Idiomarina loihiensis L2TR: one gene and its partner. The protein of the gene in region 1 interacts with the protein of each later gene in a pairwise test. Links are inferred from orthologs where the notes say so. Each region holds a gene or a part of one and is shown in the gene's direction. Other genes may lie near its edges.

Region 1 (7,254 bases):
CTATGATCCATTTCATGAGGCATCTCCCTGCTCAATAGCCTGAGCGATGAAGTCCAGCGATTCAAGCTGCTCTATACTCTGCTGTTCAAAGTCTTCCTGGCCTAGTGACTGAATACGCGAAATAATATCCTGTGAAGCTGCACCATCGCCTTTTACCTGCGCAATTAGCTTAGATAATTGGTCCAGGTAGCTCTGCCACAATTCATCATTATTCTTTACAGCCGCCTGTTGAGCCAGAGTAAAGAGTAGTTGAATGCGTTCGTTTATTGCTGTGCGCTGGGTCGCACTCAGCAGAGGTTTAGGATCGCTGTCTACGGGTTGAATGCGGATAAAGTTATCAAGGAAGGACTGCCAGTTAGCACTCAGGTTCGTTTGCCAGTCATTAACATCACCACTGACATTCTGGGTGTCAGAACTTAAGCGCTGTTGATTACTGTTTACTTCGTCGGGCAGGTCTGACACGCGTTGTTGCAGACCCACGAGTTGCATTGCCAGGTCAGTATTGTCTGCTTTAACTGCGGCATTCACTCGCTCAATATCGCCCGCTAGCTTCTCGCGGGTACGAATTGCGTTACGACTGTCGATACCCGCCAACTGTTGGTCGGCTAATTTCAAAAGTTGCAGCGCCGCTTTGTAGTCGTCCTGGCTCCACATCATTCGTGCAGCCGCCGATAAGGTTTGTTTTATTTCCAGTAGACGCCAGTAAGCCGCTTTTTCGGCAGGCGTTTTGCGCATGTCGTCACGAAGATCTTCGAGGCTCTGACGCAAACTGGTTAACTCGCGCTCTAGCTGCTGATCGGTGTTACTCAGCTTATCCAGCTCGCGAGCCTGAACAGTGTTTTGTAGTTGCTGCTCCAGGTTTCCAACAGAGCGCTCCAGTTGTTTAAAGCGCGTTTCAATCGGATCTTCCTGCGGTTGCTCACTAACCTGTTCAGAGTCTGTCTTAAATAAACCAGGGAAACGCGTATAGCCCCAGTATGCGGCGGCGACAATAGCGATTAAAACAATAAGCCAGACTAAGCGTTTGAAGAAACGCCCGCTACTTTTCTCGGCGGTTATGGTTTCTTCTTCTGTGCTCTTCTCGCTACTTTGTTCATTATTCTGAACTTCTTCGTTCTCAATTTTATTCTCTTCAGTCATGAGTTTTTCCATCCGCTATTAGCGCATTCATTAATATGGCGTCCGCTGCACTGCCTGTCACTTTGATATTGTCTGATTGTCCGAAAGGAATCAAACCTTTCAGGCGATGACTTGGAACTATCCACTGACAGCTATCCAGCCAGCTTTGGGCAGAGTTTGGCATAGACGACAAAAAGTATCCCAGTTGTTCAGCGCTGGTAACAACAATAGTACCAACTGAGCTTATCCACTGCTGAATCAGTTCAGGGTCGTTCAATGTGAGTTGTTTTCGGCGATACACTTCCCAGTAATCGACAGAAGCTCCGCGAGCTCGTATGGCATCCGCCAATAATTCACGACCGCCTTCTCCGCGAATGATCAACCAGTTCTGTTGCTGCAGTTTTTGTAATTCAGACAACTCCAGCAACCCTTCCGACTGATGTATGAAGGCCGGACAGCTCACGGCAGTGTTTAAATGTTTGCACGCAAAAGAAGCGGTTCCCGGACCGACTGCATAATATTTAGAAGGAACCCCGCTAAAACCAGCCCGGGAGGCATAATGAGCTGCATTTTTACTGACAATAACAATGCCGTCCCAATGCTTTTGTTTAATCTGGGTCAGCTGCTCTTTATTCACAGGTAAAGGCTCTATCTCAATAAAACTGTGAACAAAGCATTCTCTGCCAGTTTTGCGCAGCTGTTGGGTAAAGTCGTCCGGACTCTTGCCCGGACGCAGCAGTAAAACCGCTTTATGAGTGACTGGATTCACTGTCATAGACTGCGCTCAGAATTTCAGCTGCACCTTGTTTAAGTAACCGCTCAGCAAGCTCTGAACCTAACTCTTCGGCTTTAGACGCCGGGCCGCGCACTTCATCACGAAGCACTTTTCCGCCATCAGGTTCACCAACCAGGCCGCGTAAATAGACTTCATCACCTTCCAGCTCTGCATAAGCACCAATAGGCACCTGACAGCCGCCATCCAGCCCGCGGTTCATTGCCCGTTCAGCTAACACCCGGGTACGGGTTTCCTGACATTGCAGCGGTGCAAGTAAGGCTTTCATTTCGTCGTCATCGCTGCGGCACTCAATACCCAGTGCGCCTTGTCCATTAGCCGGTAATGACTGCTCCACCGGAATAAAGGAGGTAATGCGGTCTCCCAGCTCCAGTCGAATGAGACCCGATGCCGCCAGGATAATGGCATCAAATTCACCTTCATCCAGTTTGCGTAAACGTGTTTGAACGTTGCCGCGTAAATCTTTTATGACTAAATGTGGAAACTGCTCTTTTACCTGGCAGCGGCGACGTAAACTACAGGTTCCGACTACTGCGCCTTCCGGCAGCTCATTAAGGTTTTTGTAGTTGTTGGATACAAAAGCATCGCGCGGATCTTCGCGTTCGCAAATGGTGTGAAGCTCCAGCCCCGGCGGGAACTCAACCGGTAAGTCTTTCATGCTGTGTACGGCAATATCAGCACGGCCTTCCAGCATCGCCACTTCCAGTTCTTTTACGAACAAGCCTTTACCGCCAATTTTTGCCAGCGGGGTATCCAGAATGACATCGCCCTTGGTAGACATAGGAACCAGCTCTACCGACAGGCCCGGATGCAGCTCTTCAAGGCGTTGTTGAATGTGTTCAGCCTGCCATAAAGCCAGCTTGCTTTTGCGTGTTGCAATTCTAACGCGTTGGGTCATTCGTTTTCCTTTACGACGATTAATGACTTTTTAGGTATCTGGTGCGATGATAGGCATCATAGAAACCCAAACGGAATACCTATAGTTTAGCGATGTTTAGTCGAATTGTAATCAAGACGCTGGTGCTATCAGCCATTTTAATGACTTTAGTCGGTTGTGGTCAGAAAGGACCACTGACGCCTGAGCCTATGCCAGAGCAAAATACACCTGCAGAGCCGCCAGCGGAAGACACCAAATGAGCGAATTAATTGACTATAAAAATGGTCAGTTTCATATTGAAAACTGCGACGTCGAGAGTCTTATTGAGCGTTTTAGTTCGCCTTTGTATGTTTATTCCAAAGGTCAGATTCTAAAAAACTGGCGTGAGTTTCAGCAATACTGGCCCGCACCTCATAAGCTGTGTTATGCAGTAAAAGCCAATAGCAATTTAGCTATTTTGCAGTTACTGGCTGAGCATGGCGCAGGTTTCGATATTGTTTCCGGTGGCGAGCTTCAGCGCGTACTCATGGCTGGTGGTAAAGCTGGCGACGTGGTCTTTTCCGGTGTAGCGAAGTCAAAAGACGAAATCATTATGGCGCTGGAAGCGGGCATTGGCTGCTTTAACGTAGAGTCTGAGGCGGAGCTTGAGCGTATTCAGGACATTGCTGCCGCCATGGACAAACAGGCTCCGGTGTCGTTAAGAGTGAACCCCGACGTTGATGCCAAAACGCATCCGTACATTGCCACAGGCATGAAAGCCAACAAGTTTGGCATTAGCATGTCACTGGCCAAGCCGGTTTTTCTGAAGGCGCATAGCCTACCTAATATTAATTTAATTGGTGCGGACTGCCATATTGGCTCACAAATAATGACAGCTGAGCCTTTCCTCGATGCCGCGCAGCGCATGTTTAACCTGGTTTCGGAACTGGAAAAAGACGGTGTCCAGCTGACACACCTGGATTTAGGTGGCGGTTTTGGTGTGGCGTATCAGCCGGAAGAGCCGTTGGATAAGTCCTTTTATTTAAAGGAACTGGTCAAGTTAGCCGAGAATTACCCGCAAATTACTTTGGTACTGGAACCCGGTCGTGCTATTACCGCAGACGCGGGTGTTTTGCTGACCACAGTGGAATACATTAAACCCTCAGAAGATAAGAACTTTGTGTTGGTTGACGCCGGCATGAACGATTTAATACGTCCGTCTTTGTACCAGGCCTGGCACGACATTTTACCCGCGCACGAAAATAAGCGCGGCGGCGACCAGTTGAATGATATTGTCGGCCCGGTGTGTGAAACCGGCGACTTTTTCGGACACGCACGGCATTTAAATGTGCAACAGGGCGACGTACTGGCCATTAAACATGCCGGTGCCTATGGTTTTACTATGGCGTCTAACTATAACAGTCGTGGCCGCCCGCCCGAGGTTTTGGTCTCAGGTGATAATGCTACACTGATCCGCGAACGTGAAAGCTTTAACGATCTCGTCCGGGGCGAGCACTTGTTACACCAGGAAGGCCAATAAAAATGTTATTACATTTTTCAAAAATGCACGGGCTCGGCAACGACTTTATGGTGGTGGATAACGTCACTCAGAATTTATATGTGAACCCAGACCAAATACGTCGCTGGGCAGACCGGCACACGGGCATTGGTTTTGATCAGATGCTGTTAGTTGAGCCGCCCTATGACCCTGATTTGGATTTTCACTACCGCATTTTTAATGCCGATGGCAGCGAAGTTGCTCAATGTGGTAATGGTGCCCGCTGCTTTGCGAAGTTTGTAAAAGCTAAAAACTTAAGCAATAAGAATCACCTTAAAGTCAGTACCAAGGCCGGAAAAATGGTTCTGCACTTAGAGAAAGACGGTCAGGTGACGGTGGATATGGGCGAACCCTTATTCGAACCGGCGGCGGTGCCTTTTAAAGCGCAAAAAGCAGAACAGACCTATGTTTTGAGAGTAAAAGAAGAAACGGTTCTTTGTGGTGTTCTTGGTCTGGGCAATCCGCATTGTGTTATCGCTGTGGATAACGTCGACACGACACCCGTGGAAACTCTGGGAGCGGCTTTGGCAGCGCATGAGCGGTTCCCCGAAAGCGTGAATGTAGGTTTTATGCAGAAAGTATCGGCTGATGAAATTAAACTGCGCGTGTTTGAGCGTGGTGTTGGTGAAACTCGGGCGTGCGGCAGTGGCGCCTGCGCCGCAGCTGTAGCCGGCATTCAGCAAGGCTTATTAAATGAGCGAGTAAAAGTCAGCTTGCCCGGCGGGGACTTAATTATCCGTTGGCAGCAGGGGCAGCCTGTAAAAATGACCGGCCCCGCAGAATTAGTTTACGATGGACAAATGGTGTTATGAGTAGCGAATCGAAAATGATTGCAAATGAACGTTTAGACGACAGCCTTATAAGAGAATACTTACAAGAGAACCCTGATTTTTTCACGAGAAACGATGACTTACTGGCTCAGTTACAGTTTCAACACAGTGAAAAAGGCGCCGTCTCGTTAATTGAACGGCAGCAGCAAAAGCTGCGTTTGCGCGTACAGCAGCTGGAAGAAGAAATTACCGAGCTGATGATAAACGCGCGCCGCAATGAAGCGATTTTCTCGGCTTACAGCAACTTATACGTAAGTCTGTTGCGCTGTCAGAGCCTGAGTCAGGTTCTGGATGAACTGCAAAACACCTTTGAGAATGAGCTGGAAATGCCGGCCTTGTCCTTGAAGTTTTTCGACAGCCCGGTCGATTTAGGCGAGCAATACAGCTTTGCTTCCGACACTCACAAAAAGCTACTAAGCAAACGTTTCAATGAAAGTTCTATTTATCTCGGTCGCTTAACGGAGCAAGAGCATAAGCTGTTGTTTCAAGACGAAGAAATAGCCTCAGTGGCACTGCTGTTGTTGGGTGACAATGGCGAACTGGGGATGCTGGCGGTTGGTAATACTAACGCCAGTCACTTTGAGCCGGCAATGGACAAGTTACTGATCAATCAGCTACAGGCCTTGCTCAGCGCATTGTTACCGGGGCTACTGCAAAACCATGAAGCTGCATGACTGGCAGCAAAAATGGATGCAACAACTGCAGGGAGAGCGGGGCTTAGCGGAGCTAACGCTAAAGAATTACCAGCGCCTTATCGCCGCTGATCTGACTGCTCTTGAACTGCAAAAAATAACGGAACCTAAAGCGCTGCGTGTCCCTGTTATTGAACGGCTTTTAGTCGGTTGGCGGCGCAATGGGCTGGGTGAACGCAGTATCGCTTTAAAACTATCGGCATGGCGCACTTTCTGTCAGTTCATGGTGGAATCTAACGCTATGGATGACAACCCGGCCATGTCAGTATCGGCACCTAAAATTCCCAAACGCTTACCCAAAAACCTCGATGTGGACAGTATCTCTCATTTGCTGGATTTACCCACAGATGATGACTTAGCCATTCGAGACGCCGCCATGATGGAGCTGCTCTATGCCAGTGGTATTCGTCTGGCGGAGCTGGTGAGTCTTGATCTAGACCACATTGACCACCGTATGATGCAATTACGGGTGACCGGTAAAGGCAGCAAAACGCGTATTGTGCCCTTTGGTCGTTGTGCTGAAAAAGCCTTAAAAAAATGGTTGTCAGTGCGTCAGGCCTGGTTAAATCAAAAGCCTGAGCTGGCGCTCTTTGTGAGCAAAAGGCTACAGCGTATTAGCCCCCGTACTGTGCAGCAGCGGCTGAATTACTGGGGCAAACAACAAGGTGTGGTGGGTGACTTGCACCCGCATAAGTTAAGGCATTCGTTTGCCTCTCATATGCTGGAATCCAGTGGTGATTTGCGCGCTGTGCAGGAAATGCTTGGACACGCTAACTTATCCACAACTCAGGTGTATACTCATCTGGACTTTAAACGTTTAGCCAGTGTTTATGACAGCGCCCACCCGCGCGCCCGGAAAAAATCGACTTAACTTTTATCAAATAAGAGTAACGCGTTATGCAGTTCCACCGCCGTTGGCATTTACCCAAAGTTATCAGTTTTGATTTAGATGACACGCTTTATGACAACGTGCCGGTTATGCAGCGTACGGAAGAAGTCGCTCACAGCTATATTGCGGAACAATACCCGCAAACTGCTGAGTGGGACATGCACCACTGGCGCCGCTTCCGTGATGAGGTTAGCCGTACTGACGAAACTTTTGCCAGCGATATGACCAAACTGCGCCTGAAGACCCTGGAGCTGGGGTTAGAGAAGTTCGGTGTTGATGATTCGGCACGGGCCGCGAATACCATTATGGATGTGTTTCTGTCCGAGCGCAGTAACTTTGAAGTGCCACAAGACAGTATAAAATTATTGGAGGCTCTGTCGCAGCGTTACAAATTAATTGCGCTGAGTAATGGCAATGTTAATGCGGATAAAATTGGTCTGGCTAAGTACTTCGAGCTGGTGATTCAGCCCGGAGACGGCATTCGCGGCAAACCCCTGCCCGATATGTTCGCCGCCGC
Region 2 (3,522 bases), 130 kb from region 1 along the record:
TATTCCGGCCGAGTTGCGCGAAACCCTGTTTTATCCGTTGATAAGCGGCCGTGCTGAAGGAACCGGACTCGGCTTGTCGCTGGCACAAAATTTAGTGCATCAGCATAAAGGGAAAATTGATTTTGATTCCAGTCCCGGAAAAACCCGATTTTCAGTGTATTTGCCTTATCTTTCAGCAGAAAATGGTAATGAGGTGACGGATGACCACTAATGCTCAGTTATGGATAATTGATGATGACGACTCTATTCGCTGGGTACTGGAAAAAGCCTTTGCTGATAGCCGTTATCACGTGCGCAGTTTTGCCAATGGCGAAGACTTTTTCATGGCTCTAAAGAGCGATAAACCAACCGTTGTGCTCACCGATATCCGTATGCCGGGAGAAAACGGCCTGGCTGTACTGGAGCGGCTGCATCAGACCGAGGCGCATTTGCCTGTTGTGGTTATGACCGCGCATTCCGATCTCGAGACAACGGTAAAAGCGTTTCAGGGCGGCGCATTTGAGTATCTGGCAAAGCCCTTTGACATTGATGAAGCTATTACCGCCGTTGACCGTGCTCTGCAGCATGCCAGACAAAGTGAAAATGCGCCCGCGCAAATAGACGCAAATTCAGTTCCCGAGCTTATTGGTGAAGCCACGCCTATGCAGGATGTGTTTCGTGCTATCGGTCGCTTGTCGGGCTCAAGCGTTAGTGTGCTGCTTACCGGAGAAACCGGTACTGGCAAAGAAGTTGTCGCGCGAGCTCTGCATAAACACAGCCCACGGGCGGATAAACCTTTTATTGCGCTTAACATGGCAGCAATACCCGCCGATTTAATTGAGTCGGAGCTGTTCGGGCACGAACGCGGGGCCTTTACCGGAGCCGACCGTAAACGCGTCGGGCGTTTTCAGCAAGCTGACGGTGGTACTTTGTTTCTGGATGAAATTGGCGATATGCCTTTACCAGTTCAGACACGGCTGTTGAGAGTTCTGGCCGAAGGACAGTTTTACCCGGTGGGAGCGTTGCAACCGGTAAAAGTGGATGTGCGCGTTATTGCCGCCACCCACCGGGAACTAGAACACTTGGTTAACCAGGGCACATTCAGGGATGACCTTTATCATCGTCTTAACGTTATCCGTTTGCGGCTGCCGCCTCTGCGTGAGCGGGCGGAAGATATCGATACTCTGGCAAGACACTTTCTTAAAAAGTCGGCCGAAGAGTTGAATGTCACACCAAAAACATTGTTAAATGAAACGCTTAGCACATTAAAGAGTTACAATTGGCCAGGTAACGTCCGACAACTGGAAAATACCTGTCGCTGGCTAACCGTTATGGCGCCCGGGCAGCAAATAAGTCCCCGGGACTTGCCTGAAGACATTCTGGTGACTTCAGAGCCAGGTTCGACAGAGCCAGGCGGTGAGCTTACCTGGTTACACTTTTTGCAAACTGAGCTGGAACAGCAGCCGTTAAACTCGCAGGATGTTCTGCAAAGTTATCAGCAGCAGCTGGAGCAGGTTGCGTTACAGACTGCTTTAAAACGTTTTTCCGGACATAAACAAAAAGCAGCCGCATGGCTGGGCTGGGGAAGGAATACCTTAACCCGAAAGTTGAAAACTCTGCTAAAGTAAAAGTTATGTAAAGAGGGTCGTATCCATCCCCGGCATTTTGGATCATGGATTTATTTCTGGAGAGAACAACAAGTTATGAGACATTCCGTACTACTCATTGACGATGATACTGAAATGTCTGTCATGCTGACAGAATTGTTTAAACGTGAATCTGTGGATTTAAGTGTCGCCGAAGATGGTGTCACTGGTCTTGATAAAGCACTTAACGGTGACTACGAACTTATTTTGCTGGACGTTATGCTACCCGGCATTGATGGTATGCAGCTTTTGCAGCGGTTACGCCAGCAACATCGTGATACCGCGGTGCTGATGCTGACGGCTCGTGGTGACGATGATGACAGAGTCATGGGGCTGGAGCTTGGCGCAGATGATTATCTGCCAAAGCCTTTTAATCCACGTGAGCTGATTGCCCGTGTAAGAGCTTTGCTGCGTCGCACGCCAAACACAACCATGCAGAATGAAAGCCTGAACGTTTGTGGCATAGTGCTGGATCCGGCTACTACGGAAGTAAAATGCGATGATGCTGAACTGATTCTGACACCAACTGAGTTTGATATTTTGCGTTGTCTGATGCAGCAAGCCGGTCAAATGGTCAGTAAAGATCAGCTTTCTGTTGCGGCACTGGGACGAAAAATGGAGCCTTTTGACCGCAGTCTTGACGTGCATATCAGTAACATCCGGAAGAAATTCCCGGCAAAACCTGATCGTATTCAAACTATACGAGGTCGCGGCTACCGACTGATTGCAAGCTTATGAAGAACCGGCGTACGCGGTGGTACCGATCGCTTGCTCTGAGATTACTTTTCATTTTTTGGGCGCTGCTTTCGGTCACAGCGGCCAGTGGTTATTTGTTGGCGGTTTGGAACAAACCTAAAGCTGAACTTAAACCACTGGAGCCGGAGATTTATCAGACGTTACAGCCTTTATTGAGCGATGCGTTAACCTTTCACTCTCTACAACCCGGCCGGCTTATTGCTGGCGACTACCGCGTTGCCGCACAGTTGTCGGTGCAGGGCAGCGAAAAGCTATTAATGGACGAGATGCTGCGCGTAAGTCACGGTTCCACGCTATTGCGTATGCTGGGTCAAGAGTCTCCGCAGCAGATTCCTCTGGACGAGCGTTTGTTAATGGGTCCGTTCGAGCTCGACGGCAATAAAATTCTGGTGACTAAGCCCTTAGGCATTGAAGAGCAGGTTGACCGTGAGCGGTTGGAAGCAGAATCGACCCGCGCGCGCATACTGACCTTAATGGTTGGTAGCGGTTTACTCGCAGTATTACTGGGTATTTGGCTTATTCGACCTATACGACGAATGATTCTGGCAATGCGCGAAGTGGCTGATGGTAGTGCAACGCCTGAACTTAAACGTTTACCTAAACGTGGTGATGAAATTGGTGAACTGGCACGGGCTTTATCGCAAGGGGCGGTCGACTTAGCAACTTCGCGTGACGCGCAACGGCGATTACTCAGCGATGTATCGCACGAATTACGTTCACCTATGGCGCGTATGCAGGTGGCTCTGGATTTAGCCGATTGCAATGAGGACGACCCTAATTGGCAACAATTGCGCCGCGATACGGAACGTCTCAGTGTGATTATTGAGCGAATTCTTTCGCTGTCGAGACTGGAGAATGGGCTGGTTGATCTGAACCATGAAAGCCTGGATAGCGGTGAACTGGTGCAGCAGCTTATTAATGATATGTGTTATCAGCATCCAGAAGTACGCGAGCGCTTGCTGCGGCATGGTAGCAACTGGCCGGTTATTGATACTGACCCTGAATTGCTGCGGCTGGTTCTGGAAAATATTGTCCGTAATGCACTGCACTACACCGAAGATAACGTAGAGCTTTCCTGTGACGATTACGGCAAAGGCTGTCATATTCGCATTCGGGATCACGGCCCGGGGGTTGATGAGAG

What was found. The genes of interacting proteins can lie anywhere in the genome.
Region 2: the proteins of lysA (region 1) and IL_RS12485 interact in binary tests that used the Escherichia coli proteins (3 or more experiments, as listed by UniProt). The link is inferred for Idiomarina loihiensis L2TR from one-to-one orthologs.

What each region holds. Positions count from the first base shown.
Region 1 is NC_006512.1:2,737,351-2,744,604, reverse strand. The notes cover bases 2,290-5,176. They hold lysA (diaminopimelate decarboxylase), read left to right. Parts: upstream 2,290-3,045; coding sequence 3,046-4,308; downstream 4,309-5,176. Other genes in these bases: IL_RS13085 (DUF484 family protein), read left to right, coding at 5,135-5,176; dapF (diaminopimelate epimerase), read left to right, coding at 4,311-5,138; lptM (LPS translocon maturation chaperone LptM), read left to right, coding at 2,903-3,049; hemC (hydroxymethylbilane synthase), read right to left, coding at 2,290-2,810. In the rest of the region: IL_RS13115 (heme biosynthesis HemY N-terminal domain-containing protein), read right to left, coding at 1-16; IL_RS13110 (uroporphyrinogen-III C-methyltransferase), read right to left, coding at 13-1,140; IL_RS13105 (uroporphyrinogen-III synthase), read right to left, coding at 1,133-1,894; more of hemC, read right to left, coding at 1,869-2,289; more of IL_RS13085, read left to right, coding at 5,177-5,830; IL_RS13080 (tyrosine recombinase XerC), read left to right, coding at 5,817-6,719; IL_RS13075 (HAD-IA family hydrolase), read left to right, coding at 6,746-7,254. UniProt on the Escherichia coli protein: Specifically catalyzes the decarboxylation of meso-diaminopimelate (meso-DAP) to L-lysine. Is not active against the DD- or LL-isomers of diaminopimelate.
Region 2 is NC_006512.1:2,606,192-2,609,713, reverse strand. The notes cover bases 560-3,522. They hold IL_RS12485 (response regulator transcription factor), read left to right. Parts: upstream 560-1,682; coding sequence 1,683-2,363; downstream 2,364-3,522. Other genes in these bases: IL_RS12480 (sensor histidine kinase), read left to right, coding at 2,459-3,522; ntrC (nitrogen regulation protein NR(I)), read left to right, coding at 560-1,607. Outside these bases: glnL (nitrogen regulation protein NR(II)), read left to right, coding at 1-211; more of ntrC, read left to right, coding at 201-559. UniProt on the Escherichia coli protein: Response regulator member of the two-component regulatory system CpxA/CpxR which responds to envelope stress response by activating expression of downstream genes including cpxP, degP, dsbA and ppiA.